DNA from 3 places in the Paenibacillus sp. FSL H7-0442 genome. Region 3 is predicted to be linked to each of the others. Evidence: predicted binding sites of a transcription regulator. Region 3 holds the regulator's gene; each other region holds the start of a gene.
What was found. Region 3 encodes Rex, which represses fermentation and respiration genes when NADH is low (regulators of the CRP and FNR family bind a similar motif). Its sites were predicted from a motif close to TTGTGAAATATTTCACAA; they were not measured.
Positions count from the first base shown of each region.

Region 1 (4,547 bases), 1.5 Mb from region 3:
GGGAGCCGTATCATTTTCTCATATTAAGCGGATATGCAGACTTTGATTATGCACGGCAAGCCATGGGCTTCGGAGTAGATGGCTATCTACTGAAGCCAGTTGATGAGGAAGAAATGACGACAGAGTTGAAGCGGGTACGGCAAAACATTGAGGATGAGAAAGAAGTCGGCAAATGGGGAAGTCCGCCTTCTCATGAGCGTAATTGGATCGAAGCTCTATTGTTTCCGGTTCATCGAGAGTATACTCGTAATGCTGTAGAAAGCAGCGATTCTCTGCACAGAGCATCCAAGCAGGCTGAACATCAAAGCGGTAACGGAAAATATGGACAACAGCCAGCGTTACCAGACTTGGACTGGAGTAGCTATCAGGTTATTCTGCTGGATTTACGTATACCTGACTGGGATCGGCAAGCCCGGCAGTCGGCAGCAAAGCAGCGACTAACAGAAATGTGCCATGAGCAAGGCAGAGGTATCGTGTTTGAGGCTGGAATATATATGGGTCTTTTGCTTCCCGCCACGTTAAAAACGGAGAGAGATGCTGTTCAGTTACTAGCTGCTTGGCGACAGGAGCTAAAGGCGTGGGCTACGGAAATTTATGTGGCTGCCGGTGATCCTGTAGCCAGTCTTAGCGACATTCCCAGATCTTTTGAGCAGGCACTACGATTGTTAGAGCGTACGTTTTTGTTCCGGGCAGAAAGAGTCATGCTTTCCGGAGACCTACACAAATTGGAGACAGTCGAGACTGAAATGAGTGGAACGTCTGATAGTGCCACAGATGATCCCCTACGTTATGCAGAAAAGCTGTACTATGCGCTAGATATGGCTAATAGTGAAGCTGCAACCCGTGTCATTAAGGAAATGGAAGGCCAATTTCCACGGATTTATCGTACAGAATCCGCAATCAAGGCGGCGTTCGCCCAAACATTCACACTGGCGTTGAACAAGTATGCAGCCGGACAGGATCACAGCCGAACCGTGCTGGAGGAGCACTCCAGCTTTATAACCGATGTATATGCTTATTCCACATTGGGCGAGCTGGTGGATCACTCGCTGGAGCATGTGTTGCAATGGATTGGACAGACTGATCCCGGTGGCAAGGACATCATCATGAAACAAATGATTGACTTTATTCATAGTCATTATGATGAAAATTTGCGATTGGAGTTACTGGCAGATATGTTTAATTACAATAGTGGCTATTTGGGCAAATTGTTCAAAAGTCATACTGGCGAGGCCTTTAATGCCTACCTGGATAAGGTGAGGATTGAGCGAGCAAGGGAGTTGCTTGCACAAGGAATTAAGGTACACCAGGTGGCGGAACGCGTAGGGTATGCGAACGCAGATTATTTTCATAGTAAATTTAAAAAGTATGCTGGAATGTCACCTTCCTCCTATCGAAATCGGGTTCAAAAGAACGGAGGAACAGATGGCTGTTGATAGAATCCTAGGTATAACGCTATGAAGTCTCTCTTGCAGATGTCGGAGGTACAACCTCCGAACGAAGAGAGGCTTTTTTTGCATGATGAAAAAAGATAGATCAATAGGAAATGTCACATTTATTATGGGATTTAGGCTGTTTTCATCAAATCGCCATCGTTATGACACAGCTTTGACACGATGTTCACATTTTCGATTCTATTTCATTTAAATTTATTCTATATAATGGGGATAATCTGAAGCCGGATCATGACACCATGGTGAAGGTAGTTGAGTGAGTCATTTTCTAAAAGGTGACCGCTGCATATGTAAGAATGTGAATACTGTCACAAATGTAGAAGACTTCAGATTACAGACACTATAAATCAATGTTAAGAGAAGTACAGGGGGAGGAGCAACATCATGGACGTATTGGATTTGGCACGGTTGCAGTTTGCAACCACAACGATTCTTCACTTTGTTTATGTGCCGATCTCCATTGGATTGTCGTTATTGGTGGCAATTATGGAGACTATGTATGTTATTAAGAAAAATGACTTGTACAAGAAAATGGCTCAATTCTGGGGAACGTTTCTGCTGATTAACTTTGCACTGGGCGTAGTCACCGGGATTTTGCAAGAATTTCAGTTCGGGATGAACTGGTCGGACTTTTCCCGTTTTGTGGGTGATGTATTTGGTACGCCGCTGGCGATTGAAGCGCTGCTTGCATTTTTCCTGGAATCGACCTTTATCGGATTATGGGTATTCGGTTGGGAAAGATTGTCCAAAACGGTCCATTTAATCTGTATGTGGTTGGTATCTATCGGTACGATGTTATCGGCATTGTGGATTCTAGCTGCTAATTCATTCATGCAGCGTCCAGTAGGATATGAGATTCAAAATGGACGTGCAGAAATGAAAGATTTTGCTGCTCTGCTAACGAATGAACAACTGTTATGGGAATTCCCACATACATTGTTTGCTGCTTTTGCGACAGGAGCATTTCTGATCGCGGGTATCAGTGCATGGAAGCTGATGCACAAAAAGAATATGGACTTTTTTAAACCTTCTTTTAAATTGAGTATTATTGTTGCCTTAATCAGTGCCATTGCTATTCCTTTGTTTGGTCATGGACAGGCTCAATATTTGGTGAAAACACAACCGATGAAGATGGCTGCCAGTGAGGGATTATGGGAGAACAGTGGTGACCCCGCTCCTTGGACCGTTATCGCATGGATTGATCCTGGAAACAAGGGAAATACCTTTGAGATTAAAGTTCCTTTTGCTTTGAGTTTTCTATCCTATAGTAAATTTACCGGCTCTGTGCCTGGTATGAATGAGCTGCAAGCCCAATATGAAAAAACGTATGGTCCGGGCGATTATATCCCGCCAGTACGTACCACGTTTTGGAGCTTCCGCATTATGATTGCGGCTGGATGTGGCATGATTGCACTCGCCTTATACGGGGCTTACCTGACGTTCCGTAAAAAGCTGGAAGGTTCACATCGCTGGTTCTTCCGTCTGATGATATGGGGGATATCCCTTCCATTCATTGGGAATACTTCAGGTTGGATCATGACTGAAATAGGTCGCCAACCGTGGACGGTATTTGGTTTGCTTCAAACGAAAGATTCTGTTTCGCCTACCGTTGTGGCAGGAGAAGTGCTATTCTCGTTCATCTCATTTACTACATTGTATTTAATTTTAACAGGTGTGCTGGCGTTTCTGTTTTACCGTACGGCTCGTAAAGGTCCAGATATTGAGCCACATCAGCAAACGGTAATTCATGATCCTTTTGCTCAAGGGGGTGACACCATTGTCGCTAAATGATTTATGGTTCTTATTGATCGCTGTGCTGTTTACCGGCTTCTTTTTTCTGGAGGGCTTTGATTTTGGCGTAGGAATGGCCACAGGATTGGTGCCGCGTAACGACCAACAAAAACGTTTGATGATCAATACGATTGGTCCATTCTGGGATGCCAACGAAGTGTGGCTGATTACAGCAGCAGGTGCAATGTTTGCCGCTTTTCCGCATTTTTATGCGACTATGTTCAGCGGATATTATCTCGTATTTGTGTTTATTTTGCTAGGTTTGATCTTGCGTGGAGTTTCTTTTGAGTTCCGCGGAAAGGCTGAAGGAAAATGGTGGACAGGAACGTGGGATGCCTGCATTCTGATTGGCAGCTTTCTACCGCCGATGCTGTTCGGTATGGCTTTTGCGGCTTTGGTGAAAGGTGTACCTATTCAGCAAAACATGGATTTGAAAGCTGGATTTTCCGATGTATTCAATGGATATACCGTATGGATTGGACTGACAGTGGTCGGAATGTGCCTAATGCACGGACTGACGTTTATTTCTCTGCGGACGATTGGAGAAGTACGGGATCGTGCTCGCGTGATGGCATCCAAATTTCTTCCGGTATTGGGCATTTTACTTGCGGGCATGGTGGTATGGACTTATTTTGCAACGGATTTATTTGCGCGTCGCGGTCCCTTTATGTATGCTGCGGTAGCAGTCGGAATTGTCGCCTATGTGCTGACGTGGTACTTCCTGAAGCAGCGCCGTGAAGGATGGGCCTTCGGGATGACAGGTGCAGTGATTTTGCTGACCTTCGTTTCGTTATTCGTCGGTTTGTTCCCAAGATTTATGGTGAGCTCGATTAACAGTGCTTTTGATTTGACGATTTATAATGCAAGCTCCAGTCATTACACCCTGAAAGCCATGACGATTGTTGCAGCAACGCTTTTACCCTTTGTGCTGGCTTATCAGGCGTGGAGCTATTTTGTTTTCCATAAGCGTCTCAGTGAGAAGGATCATTTGGAATACTAATGGATAAGGCATGGTTTGAATTAAAGGGCATTCGGCCAGTGATGCTGCTACTGGCTGCCCTTTCCCTGCTCCAGGGGGCCGCGGTGATTGCACAAGCAGTCTTCTTGGCAAAGGCTGTTACGATTTTGTTTGAACAAAATCCGCTGGTGATGGCTTGGCCGTCGCTGGCGTTGTTTTTCGCTGCTTTTGCAACGAGGCATACGGCGATCTGGCTGCAACGCCGGACAGCAGGCCGTTTTGCTGAAGCTTCAGGCGCTTCCTTACGGGAGCGTCTGCTTGCACGTTTGTTCGAACGGGGGCCG
Region 1 is NZ_CP151963.1:4,792,540-4,797,086, reverse strand. It holds gene MHH57_RS21300 (response regulator transcription factor) at 1-1,436, shown strand, start outside; gene MHH57_RS21295 (cytochrome ubiquinol oxidase subunit I) at 1,839-3,245, shown strand; gene cydB (cytochrome d ubiquinol oxidase subunit II) at 3,232-4,245, shown strand; gene cydD (thiol reductant ABC exporter subunit CydD) at 4,245-4,547, shown strand, end outside.
Region 1: the regulator Rex is predicted to act here: its motif matches at 1,751-1,768, upstream of MHH57_RS21295 (cytochrome ubiquinol oxidase subunit I).

Region 2 (4,547 bases), 160 kb from region 3:
GATAGTACACGAGATAACAGGAGGATGAGGGAAATGGCTGTTAAAAACGAGGTTATTCAAAAAGAGCAAAGCGCAGAGCAGTATATTCAAACGCTGATTGACCGGGGGAACCGGGCACAGCAAGCTTTCATGAGTATGAATCAGGAACAGATTGACGAAATCGTACAAGCTATGGCACTCGCAGGGATGGATAAACACATGTACCTGGCGAAGTTGGCTGTTGAAGAAACAGGACGCGGTGTGTACGAGGACAAAATCACCAAAAACATGTTTGCAACAGAATATATCTATCATAGTATCAAAAATGAAAAAACCGTCGGTGTCATTGAAGACAATGATTTTGACAGTTTTCAAAAGATAGCAGAGCCAGTCGGTATTATCATGGGGATCACTCCAGTGACAAACCCGACTTCGACTACGATGTTCAAAGCGCTGATTGCCATTAAAACACGTAACCCAATCATTTTCGGTTTCCATCCATCTGCTCAATCGTGTAGTGCGGAAGCAGCCCGCGTCTTGCTCGAAGCAGCTGTTAAACATGGTGCTCCGGCCGATTGTATTCAATGGATTGAAGCACCTTCGATGGATAAGACCAATGTATTGATGAACCACCCTGATGTGGCGCTAATTTTGGCAACTGGTGGATCAGGCATGGTTAAGGCAGCTTATAGCTGCGGTAAACCAGCACTTGGTGTAGGTCCTGGTAACGTGCCTTGCTTTATTGAAAAAACAGCAGATATCAAACAGGCCGTGAACGATCTTATCCTCTCGAAATCTTTTGATAACGGTATGATTTGTGCTTCGGAGCAAGCGGTTATTATCGAAGAGCCAATCTTCGAACAAGTGAAAAAATTGATGATCGCTAACGGTTGCTATTTTGTAAATAAAGAAGAAGCAGCTAAGCTCACTCAAGGAGCTATGAATGTCGAGAAATGTGCAGTGAACCCAGCTATTGTCGGGCAGTCTGCTGTGAAAATTGCTGAAATGAGTGGTATTACAGTACCAACAGGAACTAAAATTTTGGTCGCTGAGATTGAAGGGGTAGGAACAAAATTCCCATTGTCTGCGGAAAAATTGAGTCCTGTATTGGCTTGCTATAAAGTAAAAAATGCGGAACAAGGTATTCAACGCGCTGCTGAAGTCGTGGAATTCGGGGGCATGGGTCACTCGTCCGCTATTCATTCGAACGATGAGGATGTTATCGCTCGGTTTGCAAACCGTTTGCAAACAGGACGTATCATTGTAAATGCACCTTCCACACATGGTGCGATTGGCGACATTTACAACACCAATCTTCCTTCGTTGACACTTGGTTGCGGTTCGTACGGTCGTAACTCGACTTCGTCGAACGTATCGGCAGTCAATCTGATTAATGTGAAAAGGGTGGCGAAACGGACGGTGAATATGCAATGGTTCAAAGTACCTTCCAAAATCTATTTTGAAAAAAATTCGACACAGTATCTTGCTAAAATGCCTGATATCACACGTGTAGCTATTATCACAGACCCTATGATGGTACAACTGGGATATGTAGATCGTGTTATTCATTATCTGCATCAGCGCCAAACACCAGTAGCTATCGAAGTGTTCTCTGAAGTAGAGCCAGATCCATCGACAGTTACGGTAGAACGTGGTACTGAAATGATGAGACGTTTCCAACCGGATTGCATCATCGCACTGGGCGGCGGTTCGCCAATGGATGCCGCTAAAGGCATGTGGATGTTCTATGAATATCCAGATACTGATTTCAATAACTTAAAACAAAAATTCATGGATATCCGTAAACGGATTTACAAGTACCCACGTCTGGGCCAAAAAGCACAATTTGTAGCTATCCCTACAACATCGGGTACAGGTTCCGAAGTTACATCGTTCGCAGTAATTACGGACAAAAACCTGGGCGACACGAAGTACCCACTGGCTGACTATGAGTTGACTCCTGATGTGGCAATTATTGACCCAGTGTTTGTATATTCGCTGCCTAAAACAGCTGTAGCGGACACAGGTATGGACGTTCTGACACATGCTATCGAGGCTTACGTGTCCGTAATGGCTAATGACTACACAGATGGTCTGGCAATTAAAGCCATTCAATTGGTATTCCAATACCTAGAACAATCGGCTCTGACCGGTGATAAGCTGGCTCGTGAAAAAATGCATAATGCTTCCACACTTGCTGGTATGGCGTTTGCTAATGCATTCTTGGGCATTAACCACAGTCTTGCACATAAATGGGGTGGACAATACCATACAGCGCATGGCCGCACGAATGCCATTTTGATGCCGCACGTTATTCGTTATAATGCGAAAAAACCGACAAAATTTGCTTCGTTCCCTAAATATTCGCACTTTGTTGCGGATGAGCGTTATGCAGAAATCGCGCGCATACTGGGACTGCCTGCACGCACCACCGAAGAAGGGGTTAACAGCTTGATCGAAGCGATCCGTAAAATGAACAAAACACTCGGTATCGAGGAATCGTTCCAACAAATCGGTTTCGATGCGAAAGATTTCGAATCACGTGTAGATTATCTGGCTGACCGCGCATTTGAAGATCAATGTACAACTGCGAATCCTAAGTTGCCACTGGTTACTGAGTTGGCTGATGTCTATCGCAATGCCTTCTACGGACGTTTTGACCAATAATATAATAGGTAAGAAGAGGCTTGTGAAAAAGCATTTTCTCGTTCAATACCGATGCAGGCTCTCTATATAGAGGGCCTGTTGGTTTGGGAAGGGAGGTGAACGGCAAGGCTAAGGATATAGGCGCGAAGCTAGGGAAAATAAAGTGACAAAAATCACTCATATTGTGATTTTTGTCACATACTACACTCTATCATTATTCTACAATAAGGGTGTAAGAAAGGTCCCGACACTGAGCGTAAGGCATCGGTGAACAGGCCGGGCTCAAGAAATAGCTTTATCGTGAAAAAAATCACAAGTCCGGAAGACCAAACAATTTGGAGGGATTTACATGTCGGTGATTGAGAGAGAATTACAAGAGCAACAATCTGGCTGGAGAGGTTTTAAAAAAGGCAAATGGACTAAAGAAGTCAACGTCAACGATTTTATTGAAACCAATATCTTACCTTATGTTGGCAATGAAGAATTTTTGGTTGGTCCTACGGCCAACACAACTGCATTGTGGGATATTGTATCCGATCTTACCAAAAAAGAGTTGGCAAACGGCGGCGTGCTTGATGTAGACGTGAATACGCCATCCACTATTATTTCACATAAACCGGGTTATCTAGACCGGGATAAAGAGCAAATTGTCGGTGTACAAACAGATGCTCCATTCAAACGTTCTTTACAGCCGTTTGGCGGAATTCGAATGATGATCGACGCTTGCAAAGCCTATGGTTTTGAAGTGCCAGAAAGTATCATTGATATCTTCACTCATATTCGTAAAACTCACAACCAAGGTGTATTTGACGCTTATACAGATGAAATGAGAGCGGCTCGTAAAGCTGGTATCATTACTGGTCTGCCAGATGCATACGGCCGTGGTCGTATTATCGGTGACTATCGTCGTGTAGCTTTATACGGTGCAGACTTCTTGATCCAAGATAAAAAGCTGCAACTGAAAAGCCTTGAAGTTGATTCCATGGAAGAAGACGTAATTCGTCTGCGTGAGGAAATTTCCGAGCAAATTCGTGCTTTGAATGAACTGAAACAAATGGCTGCTGAGCACGGTTTTGATATTTCAAAACCTGCTAACAATGCGAAAGAAGCTTTCCAATGGGTATATTTTGGATATCTTGCAGCAATCAAAGAACAAAATGGTGCAGCAATGTCCTTAGGACGTGTATCTTCCTTCCTTGATATTTACTCTCAACGTGATATGGAAGAGGGTACAATGACAGAAGAACAAGCTCAAGAACTGGTCGATCATTTTGTTATGAAATTGCGTATTGTTAAGTTCTTGCGCACACCTGACTATAATGAACTGTTCAGTGGAGATCCAACTTGGGTTACTGAGTCCATTGGTGGTATGTCCGTAACTGGAGAAACTCGGGTAACTAAAAACAGCTTCCGTTTCCTGCACACCCTCTACAATCTGGGACCTGCACCGGAACCGAACCTGACTGTACTGTGGTCGGAAAAATTGCCTGAAGGCTTCAAAAAATATTGTGCGAAAGTTTCTATTGAAACTAGCTCCATTCAGTACGAGAATGACGATCTGATGCGTCCGATTTATGGAGACGACTATGGTATTGCTTGTTGTGTATCGGCAATGAAAATCGGTAAACAAATGCAATTCTTTGGTGCTCGTGCTAACTTGGCTAAAGCTCTGCTGTATGCAATTAACGGTGGTAAAGATGAAAAATCTGGCGTCCAAGTAGGGCCTGAATTCCCAGCCATTACAGGTGAAGTTCTGGATTATGAAGAAGTGTTGAGTCGCTTCAAACCTATGATGGAATGGTTGGCCAAACTGTATATGAACACTTTGAATGTTATTCACTACATGCATGATAAATATAGCTACGAACGCATTGAAATGGCGTTGCATGATCGTGATATTCTCCGCACCATGGCTTGTGGTA
Region 2 is NZ_CP151963.1:3,448,714-3,453,260, reverse strand. It holds gene adhE (bifunctional acetaldehyde-CoA/alcohol dehydrogenase) at 34-2,646, shown strand; gene pflB (formate C-acetyltransferase) at 2,975-4,547, shown strand, end outside.
Region 2: the regulator Rex is predicted to act here: its motif matches at 2,924-2,941, upstream of pflB (formate C-acetyltransferase).

Region 3 (4,547 bases):
CTTATAAAATATAGTATATCATAACGTATATCTAAAATCGAAGGCAATGTGTGGAGGAGTTGTGATGAGGCAAAATCTTTGGTTATGGTGGAGGTGGGACGCTGCGTGTAGGATTTGATCTTACGATCGCTGTTGCCCGCCATAAAGATGAATTTGCCTTAGGAGAGAAGTTGGGTAGGTAAAGATGCTTCGCTGGCATTCAGCTCATCTTTACGGCATAGCAAGACTAAAAGACGTAAACACGAATTTCATCGCATTTACGTCTTTTTCTTGAGCTTTTAATCATTTACTAGTCATTCATTCCACATCTGCTGATCCTCAACCAGCTCAGTTATTGGGCAAAGTATACTTTACCCCCGTCGCTCCCCCATCTGAAAAACGGTAAAAGGCATAGTAATGATGGCTTCCATCATCGTAAAACAGCTGCCACACATATTCGCCATTGAACACACTCGGCAGGAGGCTTACAATTTTCACACCTGGAAGCTGCTGCTGAATTAGCGCCGTCATTTTTTGCTCGTCGACTCCGTTCTTCAGCAGCTCGGTATGAACACCGCTATTATCTGCGGCAGGTACGTTAGGTTGTCCCTCCACTTTTTGAAAAGGAACCCATACCATTATATTTTCATTCTGTGCATTTTTCCCTTGAACCACCCAATAAACCTGATCCCATACAGACTTCCATGTTTGAGTCGTGCTAACCAGGCCACCTGATTGCTTGGCCTTAATGATAGCGGCATTTTTCTCAGCCACCTGGTCTTGAGTAACATAGGAATAATACCAGAAAATGCTGACCAGGATCAGTATCACGGCCAAAATGGCGACCGCTATCCATTTTTTCTTATTTTTCAAACCCGTGCTTCCTCTCTAAGGGGATGTGACACCTGAATTAGCGCGACAGCAGCCCTTCAAAGGCGGCTTGTGCCTCATGTTTGATACGTTCCTCGTCCATAGTCAGGCATTCGCCGTTTTTCACAACCTGACGACCGTCTACCCACACATGAGCCACGTCCTTGGCGCTTGCAGAGTATACCGCATGGGAAATAAGATCTGTACGCGGCAAGAAATGTGCCTGATTCAGATCCAACGCGATAAAGTCAGCCTTGTTGCCTGCTGCCAACGCTCCTACTTCTTTTAAACCAATCGACTTTGCACCGTATTCTGTTGCCAGACGCAGCGCTTCACTTGCAGGAACTGCCGTAGGGTCACCGGATACACCCTTGTGAATAAGTGCTGCCAGACGCATTTCCTCGAACATATCCAGGTTATTATTGCTGGCAGGACCATCCGTTCCGAGAGAAACCGTAACCCCTGCACGCAGCAATTCAGGCACTCTTGCCACACCACTTGCCAGCTTCAAGTTGCTGCCAGGATTGTGGGAAACCGCTACACCACGTTCTGCCAGTAAAGCTATTTCTTCGTCGTTCAAATGAACGCCATGGGCAACAAGCGAAGGACGGGAGAAAAAGCCAAGCTTATCCAAGTGTGCAACCGGACGCAAACCGTAGTCGCGTACGTTTTGCTCTACTTCGGCGATCGTCTCAGACATGTGCGTATGCAGTGGCAAGTCCAGATCATGCGCAGCTTGTACGAATTTTTCAATAAACGCAGGTGGACATGTATATGGCGCGTGCGGAGACATCATCGTAGTAATACGCCCGTCTGCTTTACCGTGCCAGTTACGTGCAAAAGTCACGGCCTCTGCCAGCTTGATTCGCTGTTCTTCCTCCGAACATAGTCCAATTGCTCCACGCATCAGACTTGCACGAATACCTGACTCTTCAGCCACACGAGCCACTTCATCCATATGATCGTACATATCGAGGAAGGTTGTTGTTCCACCTTTCAGCATTTCCAGCACAGACAAGGACGTACCCCAGTACACGTCTGTAGAAGTAAACTTGGCTTCCATAGGCCACATTTTTTCTTGAAGCCATACTTGAAGTGCCAAATCATCTCCATGCCCACGCAGTAGAGACATCGCCGCATGACCATGAGTATTGATCAGACCAGGTAAAAACAATAGCCCTTTACCATCGATCGCTTCCGTCTCTTCCTCACCCGCAGGCAAGGTTTCGCCAATATAAGTAATACGACTATCCTCCACAATCATAAAACCATGGACTACCCCTGCTTCTGGTCCATTTATGGCAAAAGATCCGTTTTTAATCATCCATTTATTCACTGTCATATTGGGTTTCTTCCTTTCCGTCCTCCAAATAATAAGCGAGGCTAAGCAAATCAGTTGTAAAGTCTGTGGCATGAATCCGAATGTTGGCTGGTGCCTTGAGAGTAGTCGGTGCAAAGTTCAGGATCGCTCCAATTCCGCTCTCAATAAGCCTGTCAGCCACGTGCTGTGCTTCAAAATCAGGTACGGTAATAATCCCGATTCGAATGTGTTTTTCTTTCACAGTCGCTTCCAGTTCATCCATCGGTTGCACGACCAATGTATTGATCTTGGTTCCTACCTTATCCGGAAACGCATCAAATACCGCTACAATCTTCATATTGTCTTTTAAATAAGCGTTATAATTCGAAAGGGCTTGCCCCAGATTACCCGCTCCGACCAATACTACATTAATTTGTTGGTCGATTTTCAGGATATGGCGTATTTTCTCAATGAGATAAGAAACATCATAACCAATACCCTTCCGACCAAAATCTCCAAAATAAGCAAGATCTTTACGGATTTGGGCCGGGTTCAAATCTAGCCTCTGTCCCAACTCTTGAGAAGAGACCGTAGCCACCTCCCGTTTGTGCAGTGCATTCAGATAACGTAAATATACGGGTAACCTCCGTACGACAGCCTCTGAAATTTTATCTGATTTCATACTTGCTCCCCCTAATTGTAACGAACATACTTATGTCCGTCCGTTATGCCTCTGTCTCCGGGGCGGATTGGAGCCATTCGGCGATGCGGGGCACCATTTGCTCCGATGGCATATGCTCCATTTTTGGTCCCGGTAACGAGTACAAAAAGTGCTTTCCGTAATAGGATTCAATCACACGCGTATCATAAACGATAACGACCCCGTGGTCGTTCGCTGTACGTACCAACCGACCAAATCCCTGTTTGAAGCGAATGACCGCTTGCGGTACAGACAGCTTCATAAATGGATTCTTCTTCTGCTGCTGGAGCAGTTCGCTTTTTGCCTCCAGCAGCGGGTGATTCGGCGGTTGAAACGGCAAGCGAACAATGGCTAGACAAGTCAGAGCCTTCCCCGGAATATCGACGCCTTCCCAGAAACTGCTGGTCCCCAGCAATACAGAAGCTTTCGCTTCCTGAAACCGGCGGGTTAGCTTGCTGCGACTTCCACTGTCCACACCTTGTCCCAGCACAGTAATTTCGCTGGATGCTAAGGCCTCTTTGAGCGGCTCATACACTTGCCGGAGCATCCGATAGGACGTAAACAGAACGAGCATTCTCCCACGTGTCGCCTGAGCAGTCGCTCCTAGAGAGCTAACGAGCATATCTACAAAATGCGCATCTCCTACACTGCCCTTCACACTTGGGAAATCCCGTGGAATAACCAGCAACACCTGATCCCTGTAATTAAAGGGTGACGGGAGCTGCGAAGTCATCAGCCGCTCTTGATCTGCGGCCTCCTGTAAGCCGAGCTGATCGATCATGTACTGAAACGACTTATCTACCGACAAGGTAGCAGAAGTCAGAATAATGCTTCTTTTTTTGTCAAAAAACATTTCTTTCAACTGGCGGCTCACATCGACGGGTACCGCATAAAATTGCAATGATTTACTACGGAATTGCCCGCTCGCCTCGAGCCAGTATACGGTTGTTTCATCATCGAGTCGGATAAAAAAGCGCAAATTTTCTCGAATCCCCGCCAAATCCTTGAGCAGACCCGTGATATCTGTAATAAGGCTATCCGCCGCATAATCGTCATGTTCTTCCTTGACGTCCAGCATCAGCTTGTCGCCCTTGCGCAAAATTTCGCTCATTGTTACATATAGCTGATTTTCCAAAGCTCCCGCCTGATCCCACTTTGCAGGCTTGGCCGAAGGTTTGAGACGGGAAGAAAACTGTCCTGTTTCACCCGGTGTCGCATCACTTCGCTCCGGCAACATGCCAAACAGTTTGTCGCTTAGCAGGTCCCAAGTTTCCTTCACCTCTAACACGAGCGGATACAGCTGATCAATGGTTGAGGCCCAATCTGCCGACTTCTCGTGTCCCGATTTCGCCAACTGTTGACGAAGTGAAGGCAGTTGTCCATTCTTGCTGTCTTTGAACAGTCGCGTCAGTGTATGCACGAGTGTGAAATATTTCATATGCATACCTAGGTGTTTACCAGCTACTTCCTCCAGGTGATGGGCTTCATCTATCACCAGATGTTCATAGCTCGGCAATAACTGATGACTGGCTTTGACGTCTGTGAACAACTTAGAATGATTCGTAATAACAACATCCGCTATTCCTGCTTCATGGCGTGCACGATGATAATAACATTTGCGGAACCATGGGCAAGAACGACCAAGACAGGACTCTGAATCACTCGCCACCGTTTCCCAGAAATCCCCTCCACGGTTGC
Region 3 is NZ_CP151963.1:3,292,966-3,297,512, forward strand. It holds gene MHH57_RS14330 (DUF5590 domain-containing protein) at 328-852, opposite strand; gene MHH57_RS14335 (amidohydrolase) at 890-2,191, opposite strand; gene MHH57_RS14340 (redox-sensing transcriptional repressor Rex) at 2,178-2,831, opposite strand; gene dinG (ATP-dependent DNA helicase DinG) at 2,875-4,547, opposite strand, start outside.